DNA from 3 places in the Comamonas thiooxydans genome. Region 1 is predicted to be linked to each of the others. Evidence: riboswitches for the same ligand, from Rfam matches in the RefSeq annotation. Region 1 holds a riboswitch; each other region holds the start of a gene.
What was found. A riboswitch is a leader RNA that binds a small molecule or an ion and turns the genes downstream of it on or off. The one in region 1 is predicted to bind glycine.
Positions count from the first base shown of each region.

Region 1 (5,407 bases):
CGCCTGTCGTCAACGCGCCTGGGCGCTGTCTCAATCAGTCCCAGGGAAAGCAAACCGGCAAGCAAGGCTCCTGCAGCTGCCACCCACATCACCACATCAAGTCCCCACCGGTCGGCTGCTACCCCGGCCAGGGTCGGAGCGATGAAACCGCCGATCAACTCGCCAAAACCCATGATCATCCCCAATGCAGTGGCCATGGCCGCTCGCGGAACGGTCTCGGCCGGAATCGTGGCCATGAAGAGCGTGAAGCAGCCCAGGCCGGTATAGGTCAGCAGCAGCAAGCCGCCCATCACCACCGGCGATTGCGCATACAGAAAGGCCAGAGGACAGCAAGCCGCCACAAAGGAGAAAAAGATCAGTGCCGGACGGCGACCGATATGGTCCGAAATGGCGGGCACGGCAAAGCCCCAGATGACCCAGGCCACACCCATGCAACTCATGACAGCACTCATCGTGCCCGGCCCGAAGCCCTTGGCATTGACCAGATAGGTCGGCGCAAAGGAGATGATGATCACAAACCAGGCCATGAAAACACAGCTGATCAGCACGCTCAACCAGATATTGCGTTCACGCAGCAGAGCCCAGCGCGAGCCTGTCTGCAGGGCTCCAGCGAGCTCATCCGCACGCCTGCCATCCGTGTTTTTCACATGAAGCCAGATGAGCCCGGCGGCAATCAGCCCGGGAACACAGGTCAGGTAGAACGCCGTGCGCCAGCCATAGGCCACGGCCAACGCAACAATCACCGGCGGTGCGATCACGGCGCCCAGCAAGCCCGCAGACGAGCCCTGCAGCAAGCCCATGTTGAGGCCGCGACGACTCGGCGTGGAGGCTTCGACCATCAGTGTCTGCGACAGCGGCAGCACCGGCCCTTCGGCAAGGCCCATCAGCGCTCGCAACAACAGCAGGCCGACAAAACCGCCCACCAGACCCGACAAGGCCGAGCACAGAGAGAACATCAGCACCGAAAGAATCAGCACCGTTTTGCGTCCGCCCTTGCGGTCTGTATAGGCCCCGAAGAATGCACCAGAAGCCGCCCATGCCAATGCCAGAATGGACGACAGCATGCCCAGCTGGGCATTGTTCAGATCCAGTTCCTTGGAGACAAAGGGAAATAAGAACGACAATGCCAGCCGGTCAAAAAAAACAATCCCGAAAGTAAAAAACAGAATGAGCAGCAGCTTGTTCTCATAGCTCATCCACCCGCTCCTGAGGGTTTCATCTTGATTTTTCATGTCTCTCTCCATTCCGTCTTTGGCGGGCTATTTCATTCTTCAGGAAGTCCCGCCTTTCATTGATGGCTTTTCAAATGACTATCGAAACAGCGTGTCCACATAATCTGCACCTATGCCGACTTTTTCATAATGCTTTCGGCATAGTTCTATGTAGCTGTGAACATCGAAATATCCGTCTGGCTTTCCGTCATCATCGAGCCAGATCAGCGGTCCCTTGACGATGAAGAACGCACGCATGGGTTGCTCATGTTCATAGGCCACCAGGGTATGGCCTTCTCCGGGAGTCTCGTAGACAAAATCACCGGCACGGGCTGTCCAGTCATGTTCCAGATAGCCCCACTTCCCCGAAATCGTGTAGGCAAACACTTCGTGCGGATGGTAATGACGGTTCACCAGACCGGCCTCCTTCGCCATCAGAATATCGCACCATTTGTTTTGTGATGGAGAAATCCAGAGGGGACGGGAGGAAACGGTTTCAGAGAATGGGACATAATAACGCTCATCCTCCGTGGGAGCGTTCTGAATATAAACCTCCGGCTGCGCATCAGGCTGAAAACATTCAGAGATCGGCTTCAGATATTTCCAGAATTCATTCGTGGCTTTTTCGGGCATTTGTCTCTCCTTGAATAAACAGTTCTTGACGAACGTCATAATCCTATCCATGGGAAAAATTCTGTTTAGCCCCAGCCGGACATGATGTTTGACCCTGCAGGACAAGCTCTGGAGCAAGGCAGCCCGGCCCTGGCTGAACGACCGACTCCACCAGGTCTGCCGAAATCGACTGGGGATGGCCGAGAATGCCGCCATGGATATTTCACGCCACTCACGCTGTCTTGCTGCATACGCGGCCGTCTTGGGAGCACTGCTGCTCAGTGCCTGCGCCGGCAACCCTGCCATGGCGCCTAAGGCGGCCGACATCACTCCCCAGCCCCAGGCTGACTCCGCCTCGGCTTCCAGCGGCCAAACCGGAAATTGGCCGGCCTGGATCAATGCAGATTGCACACCTCCCGCCCAGCTCGATCAGCAACCCCGACCACGCCGCCACACCACGCCTTTCATCAGCGCCCACTGGTTTCCAAACGGGCTGGAGACCACGGTGGTCTTCCGTCTGGAAGTCACGGCTCAGGGTCAGCTCGGCCGTGTGGCCTATCAGCCCGCCGATACCGATCCCCGCATCGTGAAGTCCATCATGCGCTCGCTCGAACGCTGGAAGTTCAAGCCCGGCATGCGCCAGGGCCAGGCCGTGACGGCCTGCTTCGAGCAGCCCTACCAACTGGTGTTTCCGCGCCAGGAGATCGATGTTCCTCGAACGCCCGCCATGAACACAGAACCGCAGTGAGGCCGCAAGCTCAATTCCAACGATCTGTGCTCGAAAACCCCAAAATCCATTAATTGCGGTGGTGCAAGCCCCTTGCCCACCGCTAGAATCGCCATCGTCAGGAGAGAGTGCCTGCAGCTTGAAGCTGCCTTGCACCGCCGAAGGCGCAGACCCCCAACCCGGTGTCAAAACGCTCAGGCAAAAGGACTGACAAGCGCTGCAAGGTGTGCAAACCTGCAGCGTCCCTTGCTGGAGAGAGATGCAGGCTGTCATTTCGTATGTGCACCGGCATCCACCGAAGGAGCAAGCTGCCCTATGCAATGCGGGCAGTGAATCTCTCAGGTAAAGCGGACAGCAGGGCAAGCCCGCCACGCATGGCCCAGCCATGCATGGCCACTCATTTTGGTTTGACCACCGGAGCGCTTGCCTGTGACTGCTGCTGACACCTCTTCCGATCTGCGTTCCACACCGCTGTTTGCCCTGCACCAGAAACTGGGTGCCCGCATGGTGCCGTTTGCCGGCTACTCCATGCCCGTGCAATACCCTCAAGGCCTGATGGCCGAGCATCTGCACACGCGCAAGGCCGCCGGCCTGTTCGATGTCTCGCACATGGGCCAGTTGCTGTTGCGCGGCCCCGATGCCGCCGCCGCGCTCGAATCGCTGATGCCCGTCGATGTCATGGACTTGGGCCTGCACAAACAGCGTTACGGCCTGCTGCTCGATGAGCAAGGCGGCATTCTGGACGACCTGATGTTCGTCAACCGCGGCGAAGATCTGTTCCTCATCGTCAATGGCGCCTGCAAAGAGGCCGATATCGCCCATATCCAGAGCCGCATCGGTAGCCGCTGCGAGGTCATTCCTCTGCCCGAGCGCGCCCTGCTGGCCCTGCAAGGCCCGCAAGCCGCTGCGGCACTCTCACGCCTGATTCCTGCCGTGACGCAACTGGTCTTCATGACCGGCAACCACTTCGACTGGCAAGGCCATGCGCTCTACATCACGCGCAGCGGCTATACGGGCGAGGACGGTTTTGAAATCTCCCTGCCCGGCGACGCTGCCGAAGCCTTTGCCGAAGTTCTGCTGGCCCAGCCCGAGGTGGCGCCCATCGGTCTGGGCGCGCGCAACTCGCTGCGCCTTGAAGCCGGACTTTGCCTGTACGGCAACGACATCGACACCAGCACCACCCCGGTGGAAGCCGCGCTGAACTGGGCCATGCAGAAGGTGCGCCGCACCGGCGGCGAGCGCGAGGGCGGTTTCCCTGGTGCGGCCATCGTTCTGGAGCAATTGCAGAACCCGCAGTCGCTGCGCCGCAAGCGCGTGGGCCTGATCGCGCTGGAGCGCATTCCCGTGCGCGAGCCCGCCGTGCTGGAAAACATGGACGGACAGCATATCGGCCACATCACCAGCGGCCTGCTCAGCCCCACGCTCAACCAGCCTGTGGCACTGGCCTATGTCGAGCCCGACTACGCAGCCATCAATACGGAAATCTTCGCCATGGTGCGCGGCAAGCCCGTGCCCATGAAGGTAGTCGCCACGCCCTTCGTTCCCACCCGCTACTACCGCGGCTAGGTCTGCCGCCGCGCATGAGACGGGCCAGTTTGCCAAACAGCGGCCAGAACACCGCTAAAGTGCGAGCTGGACCTTTCTCAAACAACACCCGATTCCCCTGAATCCCCCATCTGGAGCTTTTCATGAGCATCAAGTATTCCAAAGAACACGAGTGGATCAACGCCGCTGACACCAATGCCGCCATCGTCGGCATCACCGTACACGCACAGGATGCGCTGGGCGATGTGGTGTTTGTGGACCTGCCTGCCGTGGGCTCCACCTTCAAGGCCGGCGATGTCGCGGGCGTGGTCGAGTCCGTCAAGGCCGCCGCCGATGTCTACATGCCCGTGACCGGCGAGATCGTCGAAGTCAACGAAGCCCTGCGCGATGACCCGTCGCTCGCCAACAGCGACCCGCTGGCCGCTGGCTGGTTCTTCAAGGTCAAGATGAGCAATGTGGGCGAGCTCGAAGGTCTGATGGAAGAGACCGCCTACAACGACTTCGCCAAGGACAACTAAGCGTATCAACGGCCATCGCATTGCGAAGGCCGTTTTTGCATGCAGCCATGAGCACCATCCAGTATTTCGACGATCCGGAAGTCGGTCTCGCCCGCGAGACCAGCCACCCGGCCTTTGTGCGCGTCGCAACCCAGGACTTCTATTACGACTGCGGTGACGACTTCAGCCCCTTCGGCAACGATGACGGCAGCGACACACTGGCCGCACTTGAAGAGTGGTACCAGGAGCAGGCAGGCGGCAAGCCCGCCAAGACCCTGCGCTTCCTGCGCCAGCAACTGAGCGACTGGGATCTGCCCGTGCCCGAGGACATGCTCACTCATGACGATGCGGCCAAGGCCCAATGGCTGACCAGCGACGACATGAACCAGAGCTATCTGCGCTCGGTCTGCCGCGCCCACGTGGCCACCGCCTTTGGTCAGCTCAAGATCACGGGCAGCATCGATGCCGATCTGCACAAGCAGGCCCTGCTTGCCCTGGCCTGCCAGCAGTGGCTGAACACCGTGGCACGCAGCAAATATCCCGATTGGGAATATGCCGACCAGGAAAGCGAACGCCTGGCCCTGATGAACACCGCGCTGGAACAGGCCAGCGCTGCTTGAAGCACCGGCTGTATGCCTGCAGGCATACAGCATTCACGCATGCCTGGCATGCAAACCGTCAGTCACAGTATTTGAGAATAGGTCCCTCCCATGCTGATGTCGCCTCCCGCCCCCGTTGCTTCCCTGGAAGCGCTGGAAAACAGCCACGAATTCATCCCCCGTCATATAGGCCCGGACGCCGATGAGCAGCAAAAA
Region 1 is NZ_AP026738.1:2,521,168-2,526,574, reverse strand. It holds gene CTR2_RS11625 (MFS transporter) at 1-1,232, opposite strand, end outside; gene CTR2_RS11620 (2,4'-dihydroxyacetophenone dioxygenase family protein) at 1,311-1,844, opposite strand; gene CTR2_RS11615 (energy transducer TonB) at 2,020-2,571, shown strand; glycine riboswitch at 2,660-2,770, shown strand; glycine riboswitch at 2,790-2,915, shown strand; gene gcvT (glycine cleavage system aminomethyltransferase GcvT) at 2,980-4,116, shown strand; gene gcvH (glycine cleavage system protein GcvH) at 4,239-4,613, shown strand; gene CTR2_RS11600 (MolR family transcriptional regulator) at 4,661-5,212, shown strand; gene gcvP (aminomethyl-transferring glycine dehydrogenase) at 5,303-5,407, shown strand, end outside.

Region 2 (5,407 bases), 1.4 Mb from region 1:
TCACCTTGCCTCAAGCGGGTGGGCTGCACGAATCGCGTCAGCGCCGTCCGGCAGCCGGCGCTATGCTGGCGCGCTAACGAAAGAGAAAGCGTGTCATGTCGGGCATAGGAATGGAATATTTGTGGGTGGGCGTGGTGCTGTTTGCGGCGGCGGCGCAGACGGTGCGCAACACGGCCCAGCGCTCGCTGACGGCGCAGGTCGGCACGCTGCCGGCCACGCTGGTGCGCTTTCTCTACGGCCTGCCGTTTGCCGCCATCTATCTGCTGGCGCTGTATGCGCTGGGCGATCCGTCCCTGGTGCTGCCGAAGTTCAGCGCCGCCTATCTGGGCTGGATTGCGCTTGGTGCCTTCTTTCAGGTCGCGGCCACGGCTGCCTTGCTGGTGGCCATGAAGGAACGTAACTTTGCCGTGGCGGTCACGTTGTCCAAGACCGAGGTGCTGCAGGTGGCCTTGTTTGCCGCCATGTTTCTGCACGAGCTGCCGACCCGCCTGGCGCTGCTGGCCATGGTGCTTGCCACCGTGGGCGTGCTGATGCTGTCGCTGCCGCCGCGCGGGCAACTGTTCACGTTCTCGGCCTGGACCAGCAAATCCTCGGTCTACGGCCTGATCTGCGGCGCCTGTTTTGCGCTGGCCACGGTGGGCTTTCGCGGCGGTGCGGTCGAGATCGCAACATTGGGCGTGAGCTCGCCCTGGCTGTCCGGGGCCTGGGGCGTGCTGATCGCGCAGACCATGCAGTCCGTCGTCATGAGCGCCTGGATTGCCAGAACCCATGAGCAGGGCCTGCGCCCCATCTTCAAGGCCTGGCGCATCTCGCTGCTGGCCGGCAGCATGGGCGCTGCGGCCTCGCTGGCCTGGTTCACCGCCTATGCCATGCAGGGGGCGGCCGCCGTGCGCACCCTGGGCATGGTGGAGGTGGTGTTCAGCTATATCGTCTCGCGCAAGGTGTTCAGCGAGAAGCTCTCATTGACGGAAAAGCTGGGCATGGCGCTGATGATGCTGGGCCTGGTGCTGATCTGTCTGCAGCTCTGATTTCAAGAGCTTCCCGCGCTTTCCTGTGCTCGTTTTCAAAGCTAAAAGTCCTTGAAATGAACTATGAGAAGGCGCAAGAAGCTTCTGAATCAATAGCGTGCCACCGCGGCTGTGCTGCGCCTCAGGCGGCTTGCTGTTGCGCTTGCGCCAGGCGTTGGCGTTGCTCGGGCTTGACCGCGTAGAGCCGGTAGCCGATCGTCAGCAGCGCAAACCACAGGGGCGCGATATATAGCGCCACGCGGGTGCTGGCATCCAGCGACAGGCAGACCAGCACCACGGCCAGAAAGGCCAGCACAAACCAGTTGGTGAACGGCGCGCCGGGCATGCGGTAGGCCACGGCTGCGGCATGACCCAGCCTGACGGCGCGGCGATAGCGCAGATGGGAAAAGACGATGATGCCCCAGGTCCAGACGGCACCGATGGTGGCAATGCTGGTCACGTAGATGAAGGCCTCCTCGGGCACCAGATAGTTCAGCACCACGCCAAGCAGCATGAATGCCGCAGACATCACAATGCCGGCCGCAGGCACATGGCGCGCATTGACACGGCCCAGCCTGGCGGGCGCCTGTTTGAATTGCGCCAGCGTATAGAGCATGCGGCCCGTGCTGAAGATGCCGCTGTTGCACGAAGAGGCTGCGGCGGTGATGACCACGAAGTTGATGATGCCGGCAGCGGCGGGAATGCCCAGCTTGTCGAAGACATGGACGAAGGGGCTCATGTCGGGGCTGAGCTCGTTCCAGGGCACCAGCGACATGATGACGACCAGGGCGCCGATATAGAAGATCAGAATGCGGTAGACGATGCTGTTGGTGGCTTTGGGCAGAACTTTTTCGGGCGACTCGGCCTCGCCGGCCGTCACGCCTATCAATTCCACGCCGGTATAGGCGAAGCAGGCTATCTGCAAGGTGAAGACCACGCCCACCATGCCCACGGGTGCAAAGCCTCCATGTGACCATAGGTTGGTGAAGCTTGCCGTCTGGCCCAGCGGTCCCCAGCCCGTGGTGATGATGGCCACTCCCAACACCAGCGTGGCAACAATGGTCACGACCTTGATCAGCGCGAACCAGAATTCCAGCTCGCCGAAAACCTTGACCGCAATCAGATTCACGCCCAGCAGCACGGCCAGGGTGGCGAGCGCCGGAACCCATTGCGGAATGGCCGGAAACCAGTAATGGGTGTAGATGCCTATGGCGGTGAGCTCCGCCATGCCCGTCACCACCCAGGTGAACCAGTAGGTCCAGCCGGTGACGAATCCGGCCCAGGGGCTGACATAGGTTTCGGCATAGGTGGCAAAAGAGCCGGCCACCGGGCGGTGCACCAGCAACTCGCCCAGTGCCCGCATGATGAAGAAGATGGCCAGCCCCGCGATGGCGTAGCTGACCAGCAGCAGCGGCCCGGCCTTGTGGATCGCCTTGGCCGAGCCCAGGAACAGGCCCACGCCGATGGCGCCACCCAGGGCGATCAGCTGGATATGCCGGTCCTTGAGGCCGCGCTCCAGCTCCCCTGTCTGCTGCAGCGACTCCCTGGCTGCGCTTGGATGATTTCGACTCATGTTGTATGTCTCCGTTTTGCCATTCACACGGCAACAGCTGTCCCTCACGGGGCGCTGCGGCTGCCGTGTCTGGCTTGTTGATGAGGTTTTCAGGTGGTGGTCAGGCGCTGGCGGTGGTCAGCGTGGCCGGTCGGGGCTGCCTGCTGGCGCTGCCCATGGAATGCAGCACGAGGTCGCCGACCATGTCGGCGGTGACCGCCGACAAGGTCCAGCCCAGATGGCCGTGGCCGGTGTTGTAGAACACGCAGGGCTTGTTGCCAGGGCCCACGCGCGGGAGCATGTCCGGCATCATGGGGCGCAGGCCCGCCCAGGGCACGACGCTGCGCGTGCTGACGCCCGGGAAGCACTGCTGAACCCATTCGATGAGCGGGCGGATGCGGTCGGCACGGATGTCCTTGTTGTAGCCGTTGAACTCCGCCGTACCGGCAACTCGGAAGCGATCATCACCCAGGCGGCTGGTGACCAGCTTGGTCTCGTCGTCCAGCAGGCTCACCACGGGGGCTGCGGCGCGGCTGGCTTCGTCCGGCAGATTGACCGTGATGGAATAGCCCTTGACCGGATAGATGTTGACGCTGTCGCCGAGCTGGGCAGCCAGGGCGCGGCTGGCCGTGCCTGCGCAGACCACCATGGCGTCGAAAGTCGAGGTCTCGGTTTCCAGACCCTGGCGCACGGTCACGCTGGCCTGTTTGCCATTGCTGTTCACCGACACGATTTCCTGGCCGTAGCGGCATTGCACGCCCAGTCGCTCGCAGGCGGTAGCTAGGCCGCTGGTGAACTTGTGGATGTCGCCGGTGGAGTCGCTCTCGGTGAAGTAGCCGCCATAGAAGGTTCCGGACAGGGTCGGCTCTATGGACCGCATTTCCTGCGGTGTCACGGCGCGGCGCTCCAGACCGCCCTTGGCCAGCAACTGGGAAACCTTGCCCGCATGTTCAAAGCCTGCTCGGTCGCGGTAGATATGCAAGATGCCTTTTTGCTTCAGATCGAAGTCAATGCCTTCGCTGGCCGCCCAGTCAAACAGGTGCTCGCGTGCCGCAATCGCCAGCCTGGCGGTCTCCACGGTGTTTTTCTCGTAATGGGGGATGGCAGAGAGAAACTGGCAGAACCAGGAAATCTTGTGCCAGCTGGGCCTGGGGTTGAGCAGCAGCGGAGCATCGCTCTTGAGCATCCACTTGAGGCCCTTGACGATGGTGGACCAATGGGTCCAGACCTCGGCGTTCGAGGCCGAGAGCTGGCCGCCATTGGCGAACGAGGTCTCCATGGCGGCATAGCGCTGCTTCTCGAACAGGGTGACGGAAAATCCGCGGCGTGCGAGGGCGTAGGCGGTGGTCACGCCCGTGATGCCACCGCCGATGACGGCGATTGTCTTCATGATTCAGATTCCAGAAACGTCAAGGGTGGAGCCCGTGCGCAACATGCGCAGCGGACGCCCCCTCTGTTCTGGACCTGAGAGATTCACGAGGCAGCACCATGGGGCGCTGCTCGCTTGCTCCTTCGGTATGCCCGGCGGACGATGACGTCCAGACATTCTTCAGAGTGTGTGAAAGCGATGCCGATCCTTTGGCCTGAGAGTTTCCGGGGCGGTTGCTCCTTCGGCGCTGCATGCGCCAAGTTTGCGCTGCAGTCTCTCTCGGCATCACTAGGCTGAGAGCCTGTGGGCAAATGTAGGAAGAACGGCGGCGCCTGGATATACGGGTTTTCTAGACTTCTACACCAGGGCCCAGCCATGGCTGCTCATGTCGGGTTCATGCTATTTGATAGCGCTTTACGCCTATCTTTCAAGGAAATATTGATTATTTGTCTATGAAAATGAATCTATTAAAGCGCGGCTTGCTTCTAAATTCATAGCGATAGACGCTGTCAAGTGCCGCCGAGCAGCCCCAGAGTCAGCCCCTGCATTGGCATGGCGGGCTATGGTCGGCGGTGGATTTGGGCAAAATATCGTCTTTGCCTGTCAATGGGCCCGGCGATATCACCGCTTTGCCATTGAAGCGCCCGACTGGGGTGGCTGCCGATTCAGGATGCAACTGGCCTATCCGCCATGGCGTTCTGCTGTCATGGCTTCGTTCCTTTGTCCTTGTTGCCCGCGACCGTCATGGTCGCCTTTTTGCGTTGCCTGTCGCAGCGCCTGCGGGATGGTTGGGTGTTTTGTCCGGATGGGCGCAAACCATTACAACAAGACATTTATGTCCCAACCCAACTCAAGCCAGCAGCTCGCGCCGACTGGCGATGGTGACGATAACCAGCCCCGCTTGCACCGGGTGCTCAAGCAGCGCCACCTGAGCATGATCGCCATTGGCGGCGCCATCGGAACGGGCCTGTTTGTGGCCTCCGGCTCGGCCATCGCCCAGATCGGCCCCGGCGGTGCCGTGCTCACCTATCTGCTCATCGGCATCATGGTCTACTACATCATGACCAGCCTGGGCGAGCTGGCCGCCTTCATGCCTGTGGCCGGCTCTTTCTCCACCTATGCCTCGCGCTATGTGGATCGCGGCTTCGGCTTTGCGCTGGGCTGGAATTTCTGGTTCAGCTGGGCCGTGGTGGTGGCGGTGGATCTGGTGGCCTCGCAGCTGGTCATGGCCTACTGGTTTCCCGATGTGCCGGGCATCCTCTGGAGCGGTCTGTTCCTGCTGCTGATGGTAGGGCTGAACGCGTTTTCCGCGCGCGGCTTTGCCGAGGCCGAGTACTGGTTCGCGCTGATCAAGGTGCTGGCCGTGGTGGCCTTTCTGATCACCGGCGTGCTGATTCTGTTCGGCATCATCAGCAACGGCCATGTACCCGGCTTCGAGAACTGGACCACGGGCGATGCGCCATTCGTTGGCAATTTCGC
Region 2 is NZ_AP026738.1:1,097,921-1,103,327, forward strand. It holds gene CTR2_RS04970 (DMT family transporter) at 96-1,028, shown strand; gene CTR2_RS04975 (amino acid permease) at 1,150-2,580, opposite strand; gene CTR2_RS04980 (D-amino acid dehydrogenase) at 2,681-3,949, opposite strand; glycine riboswitch at 4,121-4,220, opposite strand; gene CTR2_RS04985 (amino acid permease) at 4,764-5,407, shown strand, end outside.
Region 2: linked by a shared signal. The riboswitch ahead of CTR2_RS04980 (D-amino acid dehydrogenase) and the one ahead of gcvT (glycine cleavage system aminomethyltransferase GcvT) in region 1 are both predicted to bind glycine.

Region 3 (5,407 bases), 1.5 Mb from region 1:
AACAGAGCAAGGTACTTATGAAAATCGCGGCCTGGGGCTAGTTATCGCACACCGAATCATTGAAAAAATGTCCGGTCATCTGATTTTTGAAAGTCAACCAGGGAGAGGTACTAACGCGATATTTTTTCTAATGATCACACAGGTACCTGAGAGTTCTCAATTTCGAGAAATAGTACCTCTCCCCAAAAATATTATCTCTCATCTTAATAAAAATGAGGAGAGATATTCCCTCAAAAACCTGGAGCCTCTTACAGAGAATCAGAAACTCGAACTAGAGAAACTGGCGATCCAAGGCAGGTGGAGCGATTTACATGTCTGGATTGACTCAATAGACAATGGCCTAGACTATAGAACGTTAGTTTATTTAGTCAAAAAATCATTAGATGATCTAGATTTCAGAAAAATTATCGATATTGCTCGATCTGCGCCACTGAAGTGAGCAACCAGTGATTTCCAGCGGGAACTCCAATACTTCCATCAAGACGAAAGATAATTATCAATGCATGAAAAAGATATATTTTTATAGAAATAACTCATGCACCGCATCACCATATTTAAACCATGATTTCACCCAAGATGCACGAGAATGGCTGTTTCAGAAGCACTGATAACTATTCCTGACTTTTCACTGCAGGCGTATTTGTTAGTATTAGCTCAAGACTGCTAGAAGGTGGCACGTGCTCCAGGCTTTACCGCACCAAACTGGAGTCAATAAGACCCTTGGTGTGTCTGGTTACACAGGCAGTTGTTGCCTGGCCGGCCTTGGTTTCGACTGCTGCCAGTCCGGCGATCATTGCTGTCACGCCTCGCTGCGCCCTCGAAGTTGTGCGACGTTCTTCAGCTAACATTTTCTGTCACCTGGGTCTAGGCCAGACTCCATACAAAGCAGCGCAGCTTTGCAAGCTTCTTTGAAGCGGCAATTGTCTCTGCTCCACCTCCACCCGCCCTCTTCTATGTTCGCGCTCGTTTATGCCTGCAACTCTACTTGAATGGTCTGTGCCTGCAGCGATCCTCTTGTGCGCAGGCGGACTCAGCGCCTTACGCTTCGTTGGCTTCAATACGCTCCAGTGGGGTAGTGCCCTTGCCTGCTTGGGCACTGGCTACGCCATCATGCTCGTTCAGGCCAGCGAACTTTCCCCTTATAAACAAGCCGTCGAGGATGCTTTCATTCTGTGCGGCGTTATTTTGGCATGCCGTGCACTGCAAAGCCGTTGCGGCAGGCACAGCTCTCCCTACATTGATATTGCGGTCCTGCTCGCTTCAACCGCAATGGTAATCGTCTCGGTTGTTCTGTTTTCCAGCGCAAAACTGGAGACATTCTTCGTCCAGGCCTCTTGTGCACTGGTGATTTGGCGAGCCACACTCTCTTCTGCAAGACAAGCCACAACCAAGTCTGACAAGGTGCTCGCCGCCGCATTCCTCTTCATCGCGCTAGTATTGACGGGACAGTGCATCTTATATATTGCAGCCCCCACACCTTCTCTTGCGCTGGGAGAATGGAGAGTCTCCGTCTGGGGGACTTTGATCCAATACACAGGACTACTCGGGAGCATCGTTCTGACCTTCGCGGTCATCATCGCGACGAACTACGACGCCATGGCGGAATTCCGTCACCAGGCCCATACCGACGCATTGACCGGCCTGCTGAATCGACAAGGTCTCGATAGTCATCTTGCCACCCTTTCCAAGCGCTCTTTTCCGCATGCGGCGAGGCCGCTCGGGGTGATCATGGCCGATATCGACAATTTCAAACGCATTAACGATGTCTTCGGCCATGCGTTTGGCGACATAGTGCTCGCTCGATTTGGAGGCCTTTTGCGGCCGGAAGCTGGAGCGCAGATTTGCGCCGCACGGATGGGCGGGGAGGAATTTCTGCTGCTGCTGCCCGGAGCAAATCTAGAAAGTGCCGTCGCAATTGCAGATGAAATCCGCGCGAATTTCGTGGCGCAGCGTTGGTCCCCGCATGCTCCCAATTCGCGTTTCACAGCCAGCATGGGCGTGACTCTGGTTCAACCGGGCGAATCCATAGCCAGCGCTGTCAAGCGCGCAGACGACTTTCTCTACGCAGCGAAGCGACGTGGACGTAACTGCACGGTTTCGAGTGAAGCGGCAGGAGAAACCGCTCATGGCCTATTCACGTGCGGCGACAATGTGGACGCAGAGACAAACTGAAAGCCCGCGACGTCACTTATAGCGCTTCTTCAGCAAGAGCATCAATGCAGGAGTAATTGCTTGCGCCTGCGCCGAGGTCAGCGGGTCGTACGAGACAACAATATAGGCGCCCTCCTCCAGTACATTCGCACGGGCGACGTGGTCGCTGAGCATGCCGACCACCTGCTCTGGCGTAAGTCAGAAGTAGTTGTTGCACTGTTCTCTGGCCCAGTAGTTCAGTTGCCTGATGTGAAAGCACTCTTGTCTACGTGGACCGGATCGAGCCCGGACCTGCATACGCTCTTCATCACTTGATTTCCAGAGTTCATCTTCCTCTTCAGCCAGCACATCCATATACTCCACCGCAGCGAAGAATGCACCAAAGCTACGTATGTAGAGGGGGATCACCTGATCGAAAACATACTTCAGGTCGGCTCCATTTTTCGCAGAATTGAATTCGACAGTCATGTAGTCTTCAAGGCATGGAAGCGCCTCTGAACTTCGCCGGCACCCCGGCTTAAAAGTCCAATTTCAAGGCGCCTGACCTCCTCGTGAAGTCGATAGCTCACTTCATGGATAGGCCAATCAGGCCGATCTTCAAATGTGATGACATCCACATTGGCCAGCCCCCAAGGCGCAGGAAGCAAAGACAAACTCTGGCATAGCTTTGCGTAGATTTCAGAAGGACTTTCGTCGAAGTCGAATACTCTGCAAACTCTGACAACATTGGACGTATTTTTTATTTTCTTCGCTGCCGGACATTCATTCCGCTCGGACAGGCCGAGTGGATTCCGAAATTCAATCTACGCTTTTCTGCCGCGCTTTTTGCTCTGGCATCTGTAGGCAAGTACCGCTCGACATACATACCATTTGGGTGCAGCACAGTCGCGGAACGATTCATGCAATGCCTTCTCCGAATTCAGATCGCCGAAAAAGGCGGCCGGAACGAAAAACCTGCGCTCTCAAGCCACCTCGAATGAGCCAATACACGCTCCCGCCCAAATTACCGCTGGGGGCGCTGTTGCACAAATTGCCGGCTAAGGTGAGATCCTGCGGCGAGGATGTTTGATCTGGAATGAGCAAGGATAGGAGCGGACTCGAGCGAGCAGGATAGGAAGATTCTTAAAAATGGCCGTGAGGGTGCGCCGGCGCAGCGCTGGCCAAACGAAGCGCAATGGCTTTCGTTCCGGCGAGCTTTGCGCTTTTTAGCCTTCGATGTCGTGCGTATGAGTTTTTATGGCGGACTGTTTCACAGACGAGGATGCGGGATTGCGCGAGTCATGGCGGGCTCAGACCGGCCTTCCGCCCCCCAGGCCGGCAGCCGCAGAACCACACCAATACAGGTATTAACCCGAATAAAGTCGCTGAAACTGGCTAGAATCGCGCCCATCCCGCGGGAGAGCGGAGCCTTTCGAGGGTTCCCGCCGAAGGCGCAAACTCCCATAATCGCTCAGGCAATAAGTACCGCAGGTGGGTCTGACAGGACCCGGATATCGCCAACTGGAGAGCAGCCCGCAACCACAAGTCTGCAGGGCTCACCGAAGGGGCAAGCATGTCCACCGCGAAGGTGCTCATGCGCAACTCTCAGGTAAAAGGACAGCGGGAGAGGCAAGCCGGACACTCCCGCCGATGTGAGTGGCTGGTCTATTTTCAAGTGCCTTCATGCTTCCTTCCGTCTCTTTGCTGGACTCGTTCCAGGCCTCCAACTTCACCGTCATGCTGGTCATCTATCTGGTGGCCATTACCGCCGAAGCCATGTCCGGCGCACTCGCCGCAGGCCGGCGCAATATGGATATCTTCGGTGTCGTCGTCATCGCCTTTGTCACAGCCCTGGGCGGCGGCACCATCCGCGACATGGTGCTGGGCCACTACCCCATCGGCTGGACCCAGCACCCTGAATATGTGTATCTGGTCATCAGCTTCGGTCTGCTGACCACCGTGATTGCACGCCATATGCACAGGCTCAAGCAGGTGTTTCTGCTGCTGGACGCCATGGGCCTGATCGCCTTTTCGCTGATCGGCTGCAATACCGCGCTGGAGCTGGGCTACCCCACCATCGTCATCATCATGGCCGGCATGATTACCGGCATCAGCGGCGGCATCTTGCGCGATGTGCTCTGCAATCAGGTCCCCGTGGTGTTCCGCCGCGAGCTGTATGCCAGCGTGTCGCTGTCCGTATGCCTGATGTTCCTGGGCCTGCGCTACCTGGATGTCAGCCCCAATATCAGCACCATCGTATGTTTTGCCGGCGGTCTGGCCTTCCGTCTGGCCGCCATTCGTTTCAAATGGCGCCTGCCGGTTTTTTCGTACCAGCAGCGCTGGGAGTGATCGAGACTCCCCCTGTGGCGCTGCGCGCCTTCCCCCTCTCTTGCTACGCAGGAGGGGGACGCAGCCATCACTGCGGGGCGGCCCTTGCTTGGCTGCTCTGACCTAGACTGCGCCATGCATTACCTATGTAGTTTCACTTTCCATGTCTGAACCGATCACATGGATGCCGGATGGCACCCCCTATAGCACCAGATTCGGCGATCGCTATCACAGCGAGTTCGGCGGCCTCGACCAGGCACGCCAGGTTTTTCTCGGTGGCTGCGATCTGCCGGTGGCCTGGGCTGATGCTGCGCAGTGGCGCATTCTGGAAACCGGCTTTGGCTTCGGCCTGAATTTCCTGGTCACCTGGGCGGCATGGAAAGCTGACCCCAGGCGCCCGCGCATTCTGCATTTTGTCTCGGTGGAGGCCTACCCTGTCTCGCGCGAGGATCTGCTCGCGTTTTTGCCTGGCGATGAGGAACTGCGCCCGCTTGGCGAACAACTGGCCGAGCAATGGTGGGGACTGCTGCCCGGTGTGCATCGCCTCTCATTTGACAACGGCCAGGTGCTGCTGACGCTTTATATCGGCGATGCCAGGACCATGCTGCGCAAGCAGCAGATGACGGCGGACAGCGTATATCTGGATGGTTTCTCTCCTCAGCTCAACCCCGAGATGTGGGATGAAGATGCCATGAAGAACATCGCCCGCCATTGCCGCCGGGGCACGCAGCTTGCCACCTGGTGCGTGGCCGGCGATGTGCGCCAGGCGCTCAAGGCTCAGGGCTTTGAAGTAAAGAAGCGCGCTGGCGTGCCGCCCAAGCGCCATAACCTGCATGCAACCTACAACCCGGCCTGGGAGCCGCGCCATCGCCCTGACGGCCTGCCTGCGCCGGTGAGCCAGGCCGGCCGCTGCCTGGTGCTGGGTGCAGGCCTGGCTGGTGCCGCCGCT
Region 3 is NZ_AP026738.1:3,986,728-3,992,134, forward strand. It holds gene CTR2_RS18515 (sensor histidine kinase) at 1-439, shown strand, start outside; gene CTR2_RS18520 (GGDEF domain-containing protein) at 1,111-2,172, shown strand; gene CTR2_RS18525 (hypothetical protein) at 2,185-2,325, opposite strand; gene CTR2_RS18530 (hypothetical protein) at 2,350-2,619, opposite strand; glycine riboswitch at 3,536-3,628, shown strand; glycine riboswitch at 3,642-3,761, shown strand; gene CTR2_RS18535 (trimeric intracellular cation channel family protein) at 3,814-4,479, shown strand; gene mnmC (bifunctional tRNA (5-methylaminomethyl-2-thiouridine)(34)-methyltransferase MnmC2/FAD-dependent 5-carboxymethylaminomethyl-2-thiouridine(34) oxidoreductase MnmC1) at 4,622-5,407, shown strand, end outside.
Region 3: linked by a shared signal. The riboswitch ahead of CTR2_RS18535 (trimeric intracellular cation channel family protein) and the one ahead of gcvT (glycine cleavage system aminomethyltransferase GcvT) in region 1 are both predicted to bind glycine.